Regions from separate parts of the Kitasatospora sp. NPDC086801 genome, predicted to be linked through region 3. Evidence: riboswitches for the same ligand, from Rfam matches in the RefSeq annotation. Region 3 holds a riboswitch; each other region holds the start of a gene.
The links. A riboswitch is a leader RNA that binds a small molecule or an ion and turns the genes downstream of it on or off. The one in region 3 is predicted to bind cyclic di-AMP.

Region 1 (4,467 bases), on a different contig from region 3:
GTGGCAAAACGCGTGGATCTTCCCTAGGGTGTGGCGTCAAACCTATTTTCCGGATTCTCACCTGATCGGGTGAGGCCGATGGAAGAAGGAGCAATTCCCTTGGCCTCCCATCGCCGTCCCAAGCAGCCGAGCCGCGCCCGGGTCTCCGTGCTCACCGCTGCCGCGGCGACCGCGGTCGCCCTCTCCGCGCAGGTCGCCGCGCACGCCGCGCCCCAGCCGAACAAGGCCGACGTCAAGGCGCAGATCGACCAGCTCCAGCAGGAGCAGGAGCAGGCGGCGGAGAAGTACAACGGCGCCAAGGAGCGGGCCGACCAGCTCCGCAAGCAGTCCGACCAGTTGCAGGACCAGGTGGCCCGCAGCCAGGACGAGATGACCCAGCTCCAGACCGGTCTGGCCGGGGTGGCGGGCGAGCAGTACCGCACCGGCGGCATCGACCCGTCCGTCCAGCTGATGCTCTCCTCCGACCCGTCCGGCTACCTGGAGAAGGCCTCCAGCGTCCAGCAGGCCAGCACCAGCGAGTCCGAGGCGCTCAAGGGCCTGCTGGACCAGCAGCGCCGGCTGGACCAGGAGAAGTCCGAGGCCGCCGCCGTCCTGGCCTCGCTCGACTCCACCACCAAGGACCTGAACCAGGCCAAGACGGACGTCAACCAGAAGCTCAAGGCCGCGCAGGACCTGCTGAACTCGCTCAGCGCCTCCGACCGCGCCGCGCTGCGCGCCCAGCAGCAGCAGGACGACCGCGCCTCGCGCGGCAGCGAGCGCACGGACCTCGGCAGCCTCCCGCAGGCCGGCGGCTACGCGGGCGTGGCCGTCGCCAAGGCGATGAGCAAGCAGGGTTCGCCGTACGTGTGGGGCGCCACCGGCTCGACCACCTTCGACTGCTCGGGCCTGATGGTCTGGGCGTACGGCCAGGCCGGCGTCTCGCTGCCGCGCACCTCGCAGGAGCAGGGCAACGTCGGCACCGCCGTCACGCTGGACCAGGCCCAGCCGGGCGACCTGGTCATCTACGGCTCCGACCGGCACCACGTCGGGATGTACATCGGCAACGGCATGGTGGTGCACGCGCCGCACACCGGCGACGTGGTGAAGGTGATGAAGGCGGACGCGATGAAGATCAACACGATCCGCCGGGTCTGACGGTCCGACACGCCCGAAGGGCCCCGCCGGGCCTGTGATCCGCGCCACCCTCCGACCGGGGGGTGGCGTTCGGTTTTCGCCCGCTCGACGAGCCCCGGTGAAGACTGATCAGCTTTGCGTGCGACGGTGATCACTATGTGTCATATTCACAAAAGAACTTTGGTCTTCTTCCGTCTTTTTTCTGACAAGGATTTGAACGGATCACGGTTCAGTTACTAGGGTCATGCACCGAACCACCGCACTGTCGATCGCCCAGCCAGGGTGGCGGCGGTGGTTTCCGTCGAGTTCGTGACGCAGCGGGGCTGGCCGAGTGCCTGCCCGACGGGGAGCCCAGCAATCGGGGGCGCTGTCGAACGGAGCCGGGGAACCACGTTCCTCCGGGGTGAATCGGCGCCAGGTCGGCCGGTGGAACGGCCGTGAGGCGTCGTAGGGCATGCTTCCGGCCCGAACCCGTCAGCTCACCCGGTAGGCGGTCGCAGGAAGAAGGAGTCCGCCTTCGTGGCGTCCCATCGTCGTCCCAAGCCCGCGAGTCGCACCCGGGTCTCGATCATGACCGGTTTCGCCGCCGCAGCCGTCGCGCTGTCCGCGCAGTCCGGCGCCCACGCCGACCCGCAGCCGACCAAGGACCAGGTCAAGGAGCAGGTCGACCAGCTCAACGAGCAGGCCGAGGTCGCGACCGAGAAGCTCAACGCCGCCCAGGAGAAGCAGCAGCAGCTGCAGAAGCAGGTCACCGACCTGCAGGACCAGGTGGCGCGGCAGCAGGGACAGGTGACCGACCTGCAGGGCGGCCTGGCCGAGATCGCTGGCGAGCAGTACCGCAACGGCGGCATATCCCAGACCGTCCAGCTGATGTTCTCCGCCAGCCCGGACACCTTCCTGAGCCAGGCCGACACGCTGAACCAGGCCGGTGGCACCCAGAAGGGCCAGCTCAAGCAGCTCCAGGACGAGCAGCGCAAGCTCGACCAGGTGCGCAACGAGGCCCAGGGCAAGCTCTCCGAGATGGAGACCACCACCCAGCAGCTGAAGAGCGCCAAGGACGAGGTCCAGGGCAAGCTCAAGGCCGCGCAGGACCTCTTCAACACCCTGTCCGAGCAGGAGCGCCAGGCGATTCGCGCGGCCGAGGAGAAGGCCGCCGCCGAGGCCAAGACGAAGGCCGACGCCGCCGCGAAGGCCGCCCAGCAGCAGGCGGCGGCCCAGCAGGCCGCCGACCGCTCCTCCCGCGACAGCAGCCGCACCGACCTGAGCGCGTCGCAGGCCCCCGCCGCGCCGGTCACCAAGCCGAGCGCCGGCAGCTCGCGCGGCGCCGCGGCGCTGTCCATCGCGGCCTCCAAGATCGGCAGCCCGTACGTCTACGGCGCCTCCGGCCCCGGCTCCTTCGACTGCTCGGGCCTGATGGTCTGGGCGTTCAACCAGGTCGACGTGTCGCTGCCGCGCACCTCGCAGGAGCAGGCCCACGCCGGTACCCGGATCGGCTCCGACCTCTCCCAGGCGCAGCCCGGCGACCTGCTGATCTTCTACGGGGACGCCCACCACGTCGGCATCTACGCGGGCAACGGCCAGGTGCTGCACGCGCCCAAGCCGGGCGCGTCGGTCCGCTACGAGGCGGTCAGCAACATGCCGCTGGCCTCCATCGTGCGGGTCTGATCCCCGCTCAGGCCCTCCCAGGCCCGGCCTTCCCTCACGGAAGGCCGGGCCTGCGGCTTTTCCGGCGTCCCGGACGGATGTCCGATTGCGGGCCAAATATTCGGGTTGGTAGGGGTTTGGACTCGGTTGCCCGGACTCGCTAACGTCTGCCACCGGACTCCGCTTCCAGGGCCGCCCGCGTTGGTGCGGCGGCGGGGCCCCGCCGCCGGATTGGAGCCGCTGCCGCCATGCCCGTGCACCGCCGTTCCCAACTGTTCGCCCGTGCGCTGGTGCTGACCGCGGCCGCCACCACCGCCCTGGGCGTGACGACGGGCGGCAGCGCCCAGGCCGCCCCCGGCCCGCCGGACACGCCCGCCCGCAAGGACGTCAAGGCGCAGGTGGAGCAGCTCTACGGCGAGGCCGAGCAGGCGTCCGAGAAGTACAACGCCGCCCAGGAGGCGCAGCAGCGGCTCCAGGGCGAGACGACCATCCTCCAGGGCGACATCGCCGTCGCCCAGGACCAGCTCAACCAGCTGCGCGGCGACCTCGCCACCGTGGCCGGCGCCGAGTACCGCGGCGGCGGCATGGCCCAGACCGTCCAGTTGATGCTCTCCACCGACCCGGAGGGCTACCTGTCCCGGGCCCGCACCCTCGACCAGGCCGCCGAGCGGCAGCAGGAGACCCTGCACGAACTGGCCGCCCGCCAGCGCCGGCTCGACCAGCGCCGCACCGAGACCTCCGGCAAGCTCGCCGAACTCGATCAGGCCCGCAGCTCGCTCGCCGACAGCAAGCAGCAGATCCAGCAGCGGCTCGCCAAGGCCCAGCGGCTGCTCAACGGCCTGGGCGTCGCCGAGCGGGCCCGGCTGGCCGCCCAGGACGCCCGGGAGGCCGAGCAGCGCGCCACCCGCGGCACCGACCGGCTGGACCTCGGCACGGCCCCGCCCGCCTCCGAGCGCGGGGCGGCCGCGCTGGCCGCCGCGGTGCGGATGATCGGCTCGCCCTACGTCTACGGATCCACCGGGCCCCGCGCCTTCGACTGCTCCGGTCTGATGTACTACAGCTGGCGGCAGGCCGGAGTGACCCTGCCGCGCACCTCGCAGGCCCAGGCGTACGCCGGGCAGCGGGTCAGCCTCTCCGAAGCGCGGCCGGGAGACCTGGTGATCTTCTACCGGGACATGCACCACGTCGGCATGTACGCCGGCGGCGGGGTGATCGTGCACGCCCCCTACCCGGGCGCCAGGGTCCGCTACGAGAGCGTCAACGCGATGCCGGTCGTGGGGGTGGTCCGGCTCTGAGCCCGACCCCGTCCGACCCCGACGGCCACCGCCCGATACACGTGGCCCGCCGCGTGCTGTCCCGGCGCGGTGCGCTGCTGCTCGCGGTCGGCGGGCTGGCCCAGCTGTCGCTGCCGCCGGCCGCCCCGGCGGCCCCCTCGGCGGCGGCCGGGCGGGCGGCGGACCGGCGGGCCGAGGTGGCCGCGCTGCTGGACGCGCGGGCCCGGGCTCTGCCGTCCTGGTCCGGACCGGCGGCGATCGAGGCCGGCTACCGCAACCTGGTGCTCGGCGCGGACGCCGGGCCGGAGCGGCTCACCGCCGCCGCCGACCTGGCGGTCCGGATCACGGGGTACGACGACTACCCCGTGGTGTACCCGCGCCGGATCGACCTGGTCCGGGCCGGCGGCGGCTGGCGGGTCGACCGGGAGGAGAGCAC
Region 2 (4,467 bases), on a different contig from region 3:
AATCCGGGCCCTGGAGGAGCAGACCGGCGCGTCCTCGCTGGTGCCGGTGATGCACCACATCGCGAACCGACTGGGGCAGGTCCTCGCCCCCTGACACACCGTCAGCGCACGCTCCTCGAACGGGAAGTCGATCCGGTCGACTTCCCGTGCGGGCGTTCCCCCGTTCGGGCGGACGCCGGGCGGGTTGCACCGGACCCCCGGCGGAGGCTCCGCCACCCTGGTGCGGACGCGGCCCGCGACGGCACGGGCGGCCGGGACAACAAGGGCACGGGTGAGCGGCGATGGAGCGCAGGGATGCGGGGCGCGGCTGTTCTGGGCGCGGGGATCAGGGGCTCGGGAATCAGGGGCTCGGGGATCAGCGGCCCTGGGATCAGGGGCGCGGGAATCAGCGGCCCGGGGGCTGGGTGCGCGGGGATGCGGCGTGCGGGGACACGGCGCGCCCGGGGTTCGGCGGGGCCGGCTTCCTCGCGGCCGTGGCAGCGGGCTGCGCGGTGGCGACGCTGGCCGCCGGCCCGTCCTGGGCGCTGCGGCGGCCCGATCCCCGGCCGGCGGTGGAGGTGGCGGCGGCCCCCACGGCGTCCCGCTCCGATCTGGAGGTGATCCGGCTCGACCCGGACCCGGCGCCGCCGGGCGGCACCACCACCGTCCACGCCTTCATCGCCAACCGCGGCCCCGACACCACCACCACACCGTTCACCGTGCTGGTGACGCTGCCGCCCGGGGTCTCCCCGGAGGGCCCGTACTTCCCGGCGGAGTGCGAGGTGCGGCACAACGGCCGCCAGGTGCGCTGCGCCTTCCCGCCCGGACTGCCCCCGCTGCGCAGCGCGACCGCGCTGGTGCCGGTGCGCCTGGCCCCGGACCTGCGGATCGGCACGCTCACCGGAGGCTCGGTCGCGGTGCGCGACGTGGACGACCCGGACGAGGGGAACAACCGGCAGCCGTTCGCCACCACGGTGGTCGAGACGGCTGCCGGTTTCTGACCCGGAAGGCCCGAAGAGGCTCTACCGGTACACGCGGACGTAGTCGGCGGCGAAGGTGATCGGGGCGGTGCCCTGCGGCGCCGGGTGGTACTTCCCCGCGCCGACCGACAGGTTGAGGATCAGGTACGCCGACCAGTTGGCGCCGACGCCCTTGCCGTCCGAGAACACCTTGACGCCGTTGACGTACCAGTCCACCGAGGTGGCGCCGTAGTAGGTGCCGATGGTCACCCACTGGTCCTTCGCGATGGCGCTCGCGTCGGTGTAGTACTTGGGGTCGCCGGGGTTGACGTGGTTGGTCAGCTCCAGCAGGTTCGGGTTGTCGGGGTGGTACTCGAAGGAGTCGACCTCCCCGTTGCCGTTCTTCCAGGTCCAGAAGGCGGGCCAGGCCCCGGAGCCGGACGGCAGCTTGACCCGGGTCTCGGCGTAGTCGCCGGTCTTGACCTGGAAACCCTCGCTGGAGCCCTCGGTGGTCAGGAAGCCGGTGTTCCAGGCCTGCTTGCCGTTCTCCAGCGTGGTGGTGCCGGGCGCGGCGGTGAAGGTGGCGACCCCGTTCGCGACGCTGACGTTGTTCTTGTTCAGCAGGTCGAGCTTGTTGTCGTCCGGGTTGTGGTTGCCGTACTTGTACGCGGTGCTCTTGTCGCCGACCCAGCGCGAGCCCCAGCTGATCGGGCTGTTGAACTCGTCGGACCAGGTCAGCGACTTGCCGGCGACCGGGGAGGCGGGGGTGCTCGGCGACGGGCTGGCCGTGGCGCTCGGGCTGCTCGTCGGGGTCGGCTTCGGGGCGGGAGTGGCGGTCGCCGTCGGGGTGGGAGTGGCGGTGGGGGTCGGCTTCGGTGCCGGAGTCGTGGTGGGGGTCGCGGTCGGCGTCGGCGTCGGGGCCGGGGTCGGGGTCGGGGTCGGGGTCGGGGTGTTGGAGACCACCAGTTGCTGCGAGGGCAGGTTGTGCCAAGCCCCGCCGAGGTCCTGCCAGAAGCCGAACTGGGTGTACGTCCCGGCCGGCAGAGCACGCGCGCCGCTGGTGAAGGACAGGCCGCTCGGGCAGATCTGCACGTTGGAGGCGTTGCCGGGGAAGTCGAGGTTCGCACCGGCCGCGTTGCGGACGCCCACGCCGACGGTCTTCGCGGTGAAGCAGGCCGAGGAGTGGAGGGTCAGCGAGGCGGTGGTGGCCTTGTTGGCGACCATGGTCGCCGGGGCGAGCCGGTCCTGGGTGACGGTCGGCGCGGTGGCGGCCTGGGCGCCGGAGACGGCCGGCAGGCCGAACAGTCCGGCGCCGGTGATCGCGAGTGCTCCGGTGGCGGCGAGGGCGGCGTTGCGGCCCCGGTGGGAGGGACGGGCGTGGCGCGGCGCGCGGCGCCGGGCAGGCTGATGCATGGAAGTGTCCTCTGCGACGCCTGCGAGGTGAGCTGTCGGATTCGGGCTGAGGTAAGCCCGGCCGCTTGTGGGAGCGGCTTCACCCCTAGCCACGGCCCGCACGCGGGAGCGTACGGGCCGGGCGCTGACCTTGGTTCCCCCGCTCCCGTCCGCTGTGGTGCTCGGTTGCCGGCCGGCGGGTGGACAGGACTCGGCGTCCCGGCGGCGGGGGTCCGCGAGGGCGGACGACGGTTGCAGGCTAGGCAGACCGTCCGTGAACGGACAACCTGGTCGGGCCGGTTGTCGCACAGCTCACAGTGGTGTCGATCAACGACGCTGCGTGGTGGATCAGTTGGGACGGATCGGCGGCCTCGAAGGGATCAAGGGCGCCGAGGGGCGGGGGGCGCCGAGAGGCCGGGAACGCCGAGGGTGCCGAGGGGCCGAGGGCGCCGAGGGCGAGCAGGAGGGCGGACAACGCGGTGGGGGTGCGTCTGACGGCGGTGGGGGTGCGTCTCATGGGGGTGGACGGTAGGACCGGCCGTCGGCGGGCGCCCAGGTGCCGGTCGCACACCCCACAGGCCTGCGCGGTGGCGGCCGGTGCCGTGGCGCACCGCCCACGGATGCGCCCACCCGGCTCACCGAGTCGGATAAATTGGAGCTCCGACATCTTCCGCAGTGCACAAGACCGCCGTGCACGGCTCCACAGGAACGAGGTACCGCCCCACCATGACCGCGCCCCTGCCCGCCTTCGCCGGCCGCACCTACCTCTTCCGGGCCGACAACGGCGCGGCCTTCCGCAACACGTACTCGGCCGACGGCAGGCGGCTGCGCTGGGAGGGCCTCGGCGAGTCGGCGGGCCAGTGGGAGGACGTGCGGCTGCACGTCGCCGAGGTGGCGCCGGAGATCTACTTCATCAGCTGGACGGAGGAGAGCGGGATCACCGTCAGCCACGTGATGGACCTCGGCCGGCTGACGGTGCGCGCCTTCTGGACGTACGAGGGCGAGGGCGGCCGGGTCGGAGAGCTCCACACCGGGACGCTGGAGCGGGTGGCCTGAGCCTCGCCGCTCCCGCGCCCCGGGCGCTGTCCGCCGGCCTGCCCGGGCCGCTTGCCCGGGCCGCTTGCTCAGGCCGCCCGCTCGGGCCGCTTACTCGGGCGGCCTCAGCGGGCGGTCCGCCCAAGCGACCTGCTCAGGCGGCCTGGTTCGGGACCTTGAGGTGCTGGGACAGCCACTCCAGCGAGGACGGCAGCAGCGCGCTCCAGGTCTCGAAGTTGTGACCGCCGTTCTCCAGCATGCTGTAGGAGACCTTCATCGGGGACTGCGCCGCGTCGACGAAGGCCTCGGTGTCGTGCCGGTAGTCGCCGTCGCCCTTCTTGGTGCCGGCCAGCAGCACGGACACCTTGGGCTGCGGCAGGTTCTTCAACCGCCACATCAGGTTGGCCTCGTCGCGGCGCTGCTTGCTGCCGCCGAACAGGTCACCCGTGGTCGGGTCGTCGGCGGCGTCGTAGTAGGCGGAGAGCGCGACGGCGGTCGGGAAGACGTCCGGGTGGCGCATGGCCAACTTGAGGGCGCAGTAGCCGCCGGTCGAGTTGCCCATGAAGGCCCAGGCCTGCGGGTCGGACGAAACCCGGAAGCTCGCCTGGATCGCTGAGGGGACGTCCTTGGTGAAGTACGTGTCGGACTGCGCGCCGCCCGGGATGTCCTCGCACTCGGTGTCCTGCGGCAGGGCCGGCGAGGGGCGCATCAGGACCATGACCGTCGGCTGCATCTTGCCGTCCTGGAGCAACTTGAGTGCTGCGCCCGGGTAGTTGAACCGGGTGATCAGGTTCTCGGCGATCCCGGGGAAGCCGGTGCTGACGATCACCGCCGGGAACTGCCTCTGCGCGTACTCCGGCTGGAAGTACTGCGGCGGCAGGTAGACGTACCCCTCGGTGGACAGCCGGCTGGCCGCGCCGTCGATCCGCACCTTGCGGATCTCGCCGGACTGGCTGGGCTCGCGGCCCATCGCGCCGCCGCCCTTGACGGAGGCGTGGCCGATCGTCTCCACGAGCAGTCGACCGGACGCGTCCGCCTTGTTGTGGATCACCACTGGGCCGGTGTCACCGATGCCCAGCAGGTCGTCCCAACTGCTGTAGAA
Region 3 (4,467 bases):
CCGCCACCCGGCCAAGAGCTGTCCAAGAGCTGTCCACGGACCGTCCACGGGGCGTCCACGGAGCGTTGGCGGGCCGTCCGCCGGGTGGTGACGATCCGGTCCCGCCGGTCGCGGCCGTCGGGGGCGGTGCGGCCCCGACCCACCGGATACGGTCGACGCATGCCAGTGCAGCCCGATCCCGCCGCCCCGCAGCTCTTCACCTGGGAGTTCGCCACCGATCCGTACCCCGCCTACGCCTGGTTGCGCGAGCACGCCCCGGTGCACCGCACGACGCTGCCGAGCGGGGTGGAGGCCTGGCTGGTGACCCGCTACGCGGACGCGCGGCAGGCGCTGGCGGACGGCAGGCTGTCGAAGAATCCGGCGCACCACAGCGAGCAGGCGCACCGCACCGGGCGGGTGGGGATTCCGGGGGAGCGCCAGGCGGACTTGATGACGCATCTGCTGAACATCGACCCGCCGGACCACACCCGGCTGCGCCGGCTGGTGTCGAAGGCGTTCACACCGCGCCGGGTGGCGGAGTTCGAGCCGAGGGTGCAGCAGCTCACGGACCGGCTGATCGACGGCTTCGCGCAGCGCGGTTCGGCGGACCTGATCCACGAGTTCGCGTTCCCGCTCCCCATCTACGCGATCTGCGACCTGCTGGGCGTGCCGGCCGAGGACCAGGACGACTTCCGGGACTGGGCCGGGATGATGATCCGGCACGGCGGCGGCCAACGCGGCGGTGTGGGGCGGGCGGTGAAGCGGATGCGGGCGTACCTGCTGGAGCTGATCCACCGCAAGCGGGCGGATCCGGGCGAGGACCTGATCTCGGGCCTGATCCGGGCGAGCGACCACGGCGAGCACCTCAACGAGAACGAGGCCGCCGCGATGGCGTTCATCCTCCTGTTCGCGGGGTTCGAGACGACCGTCAACCTGATCGGCAACGGCACGTACGCGCTGCTGCGCAACCCGGAGCAGCGCGGGCTGTTGCAGGAGTCGGTGGCGCGCGGCGAGACGGCGCTGCTGGAGACCGGGATCGAGGAACTCCTGCGCTACGACGGGCCGGTGGAGCTGGCGACGTGGCGTTTCGCGACGCGGCCGCTGTCGATCGGCGGGGTGGACATCCCGGTGGGTGATCCGGTGCTGGTGGTGCTGGCCGCGGCGGATCGCGATCCGGCCAGGTTCGCGGACGAGAACACCCTGGACCTGGCCCGGACGGACAATCCGCACCTGGGTTTCGGCCACGGGATCCACTACTGCATCGGCGCTCCGCTGGCCCGCCTGGAGGGGCGGAGTGCACTGGCCACGCTGCTTTCCCGGCTGCCGGATCTGCGGCTCGCGGAAAGTCCGGAGAATCTGCGGTGGCGGGGTGGCCTGATCATGCGTGGGCTGCGGGAACTCCCGGTCGAATTCAGTCCCGAGAGCCGGTCCCCGCACGCACCTCCGGTCGCGCCGGTCGACGCTCCGACACGCTGACTGGACGTCTCCGATCACCCGTGGAGGAGAGTCTGAACCAGCATCAATCCGGACATACCGCCGCCGTTGGTAGGCGATTGACCACGCGCCGTAATTTGTGTGTGATATCGGCGATATGAGCTTGTGATTGGTCTGAGGATCTGTCTACTCTCCCTGGAGTTCGCAGCTGCGGACCTCGTGCGCGGAACGCCGAATCCTGCCCGCCGCGTCACGGGAAACCGACCAGACCCTGGGCAGGGGCGGGGGAACCAGGTTTGTTGCCGTTCCCCGACGGCTTGGGGTGAAGCCGCCCGAGCGGAATCGTTTCCGCTTTCGGCGGCCGGGCCACCTCCCGGTCCGAACCCGACAGCTCACCTCGCAGGCGTGCGGAGAGGGACCTCTTCATGCTGTTCGTTGGAACTGGCCGTCACCGTCGTCGCACCCAGGCCGAGAAGGCCATCGCCGTCGCCGGTGTGGCCGGCGTCGGACTCGCGATGCCGCTCCTCACCGCCACCGGCGCCTCCGCCGCCCCCGCCTCCACCTGGGACGCCGTCGCCCAGTGCGAGAGCGGCGGCAACTGGAGCATCAACACCGGCAACGGCTTCTCCGGCGGCCTGCAGTTCACCCCCAGCACCTGGAAGGCGTACGGCGGCACCTCCTACGCCGCGCAGGCCAACCAGGCCAGCAAGGCGCAGCAGATCTCGGTCGCCGAGAAGGTGCTGGCCGCGCAGGGCCCCGGCGCCTGGCCGGTCTGCTCGCAGAAGGCCGGTCTGAGCAAGGGCGGCGCCCCGGCCTCCGTGGACACCTCCTCGGACGCCAAGCCCGCCAAGCAGCCCGCCGCCAAGCCGACCCAGCAGGCGCAGGCCCCGAAGCCCGCCCAGCAGCCGGTGCGGCAGGCCGCCCCGAAGCCGGCCGCCCAGCCGCAGGCCCAGCAGGCCCCGCAGCAGACGCAGCCGCAGGGCTTCTCCGGCAAGGCCGGCTGGGACGCCGACACGAAGGTGTACTGGTACCAGAGCAACGGCGCCTGGTACTGGACCAGCCACCAGAACGTCTACCAGCAGTACGCGGGCCAGGCCGCCGCCCAGCCGCAGTCCGCGCCCCGCGCCGCGCAGCCCGCGCAGTCCGCCCCGGTCGCGCAGCCCGCCGCCGCGCAGGGCGGTCACGACTACACCGTCCGGGCCGGCGACACGCTGTCGACCATCGCCACCGCCCAGGGCGTTTCCGGCGGCTGGCAGTCGGTGTACGACGGCAACCGCGGCACCGTCGGCGGCAACCCCGACCTGATCATGCCCGGCCAGGTGCTGCACCTCGGCTGAGCGGCCCGGGCCCTGAACGGCCCGGGCCCGGCGGGCGAAGGGGGACGGGACCCGTCCCCCTTCGCCCGCATTCCCCCGTATTCGCCCGCTTCGATCGGGCAAGCAGGTGAACTACCGGTGGGTAGCCGGGCCACACGCTGAGACGGGGCCGAGGCCAGCGCGGCCCCGGGGGCCGGGGCGGTTAGGCTCTGGTCGTAACGACTCCGCAATCGTCCCGCCGGCAGCACCCAACGTCAGCCGGACCCTGCTTCCGCAAGGAGATGCCTCGTGCCGTCCATCGATGTCGTCGTAGCCCGTGAGATCCTCGACTCGCGTGGCAACCCCACGGTCGAGGTCGAGGTCGGCCTCGACGACGGCAGCACCGGCCGTGCCGCTGTCCCGTCGGGTGCCTCCACCGGCGCCTTCGAGGCGCTCGAACTGCGCGACGGTGACAAGAACCGCTACTTCGGCAAGGGCGTGGAGAAGGCCGTCCTGGCCGTCATCGAGCAGATCGGCCCGGAGCTGGTCGGCTACGACGCCACCGAGCAGCGCCTGATCGACCAGGCCATGCTCGACCTGGACGCCACCCCGGACAAGTCCTCGCTCGGCGCCAACGCGATCCTGGGCGTCTCGCTGGCCGTGGCGCACGCCGCCTCCGAGGCCAGCGACCTGCCGCTGTTCCGCTACCTGGGCGGCCCGAACGCGCACGTGCTGCCCGTTCCGATGATGAACATCCTCAACGGCGGTTCGCACGCGGACTCCAACGTCGACATCCAGGAGTTCATGATCGCCCCGATCGGCGCGGAGTCCTTCTCCGAGGCCGTCCGCTGGGGCGTCGAGGTCTACCACACCCTCAAGGGCGTGCTGAAGGAGCGCGGCCTGTCCACCGGCCTCGGCGACGAGGGCGGCTTCGCGCCGAACCTGGACAGCAACCGCGAGGCCCTGGACCTCATCACCGAGGCCATCCAGAAGGCCGGCTACGTGCCCGGCCGTGACATCGCGCTCGCCCTGGACGTCGCCGCGTCCGAGTTCTACGAGGACGGCGCCTACCAGTTCGAGGGCAAGGCCATCTCCGCCGCCGAGCTCATCGAGTACTACGCCGAGCTGGTCGACGCCTACCCGCTGGTCTCCATCGAGGACCCGCTGGACGAGTCGGACTGGGACGGCTGGAAGGCCATGACCGTCAAGCTGGGCGACAAGGTCCAGCTGGTCGGCGACGACCTGTTCGTCACCAACCCGGCCCGCCTGGCCAGGGGCATCGAGACCGGCACCGCCAACGCGCTGCTGGTGAAGGTGAACCAGATCGGCTCGCTGACCGAGACCCTGGACGCCGTCGAGCTGGCCCAGCGCAACGGCTACCGCTGCATGATGTCGCACCGCTCCGGCGAGACCGAGGACGTCACCATCGCCGACCTGGCCGTCGCCACCAACTGCGGCCAGATCAAGACCGGTGCCCCGGCCCGCTCCGAGCGCGTCGCCAAGTACAACCAGCTGCTGCGCATCGAGGAGATCCTCGACGACGCCGCCGAGTACGCCGGCCGCGGCGCCTTCCCGCGCTTCCGCTCCGCGGAATAGCAAGCACAGCCGCTCCGCGGAATAGCGCGCACAGCCGCTCCGCGGAGCAGCAGGCTCAGCCGCTCCTCGGAGCGGCGAGCACGGTCGCTCCGCCGACCGATGAGCACGCCTGACCGGTGCCCCGCCGTTCACCCCGTAGGGTGGACGGCGGGGCACCGTCGCG

Region 1: it holds a riboswitch for cyclic di-AMP, as region 3 does, so the genes downstream of both, ACIPLC_RS08760 (NlpC/P60 family protein) here and ACIPLC_RS29990 (transglycosylase family protein) in region 3, are expected to answer to the same signal.
Region 2: it holds a riboswitch for cyclic di-AMP, as region 3 does, so the genes downstream of both, ACIPLC_RS14505 (hypothetical protein) here and ACIPLC_RS29990 (transglycosylase family protein) in region 3, are expected to answer to the same signal.

What each region holds. Positions count from the first base shown of each region.
Region 1 covers NZ_JBIVAX010000005.1:58,464-62,930, forward strand. The annotation lists gene ACIPLC_RS08755 (NlpC/P60 family protein) at 100-1,134, shown strand; cyclic di-AMP (ydaO/yuaA leader) riboswitch at 1,469-1,622, shown strand; gene ACIPLC_RS08760 (NlpC/P60 family protein) at 1,633-2,778, shown strand; gene ACIPLC_RS08765 (NlpC/P60 family protein) at 3,006-4,052, shown strand; gene ACIPLC_RS08770 (hypothetical protein) at 4,094-4,467, shown strand, end outside.
Region 2 covers NZ_JBIVAX010000010.1:92,835-97,301, forward strand. The annotation lists gene ACIPLC_RS14495 (IclR family transcriptional regulator) at 1-94, shown strand, start outside; gene ACIPLC_RS14500 (hypothetical protein) at 474-980, shown strand; gene ACIPLC_RS14505 (hypothetical protein) at 1,002-2,351, opposite strand; cyclic di-AMP (ydaO/yuaA leader) riboswitch at 2,354-2,521, opposite strand; gene ACIPLC_RS14510 (MoaF-related domain-containing protein) at 3,057-3,386, shown strand; gene ACIPLC_RS14515 (alpha/beta hydrolase) at 3,520-4,467, opposite strand, start outside.
Region 3 covers NZ_JBIVAX010000038.1:74,172-78,638, forward strand. The annotation lists gene ACIPLC_RS29985 (cytochrome P450) at 160-1,455, shown strand; cyclic di-AMP (ydaO/yuaA leader) riboswitch at 1,666-1,833, shown strand; gene ACIPLC_RS29990 (transglycosylase family protein) at 1,839-2,750, shown strand; gene eno (phosphopyruvate hydratase) at 3,018-4,304, shown strand.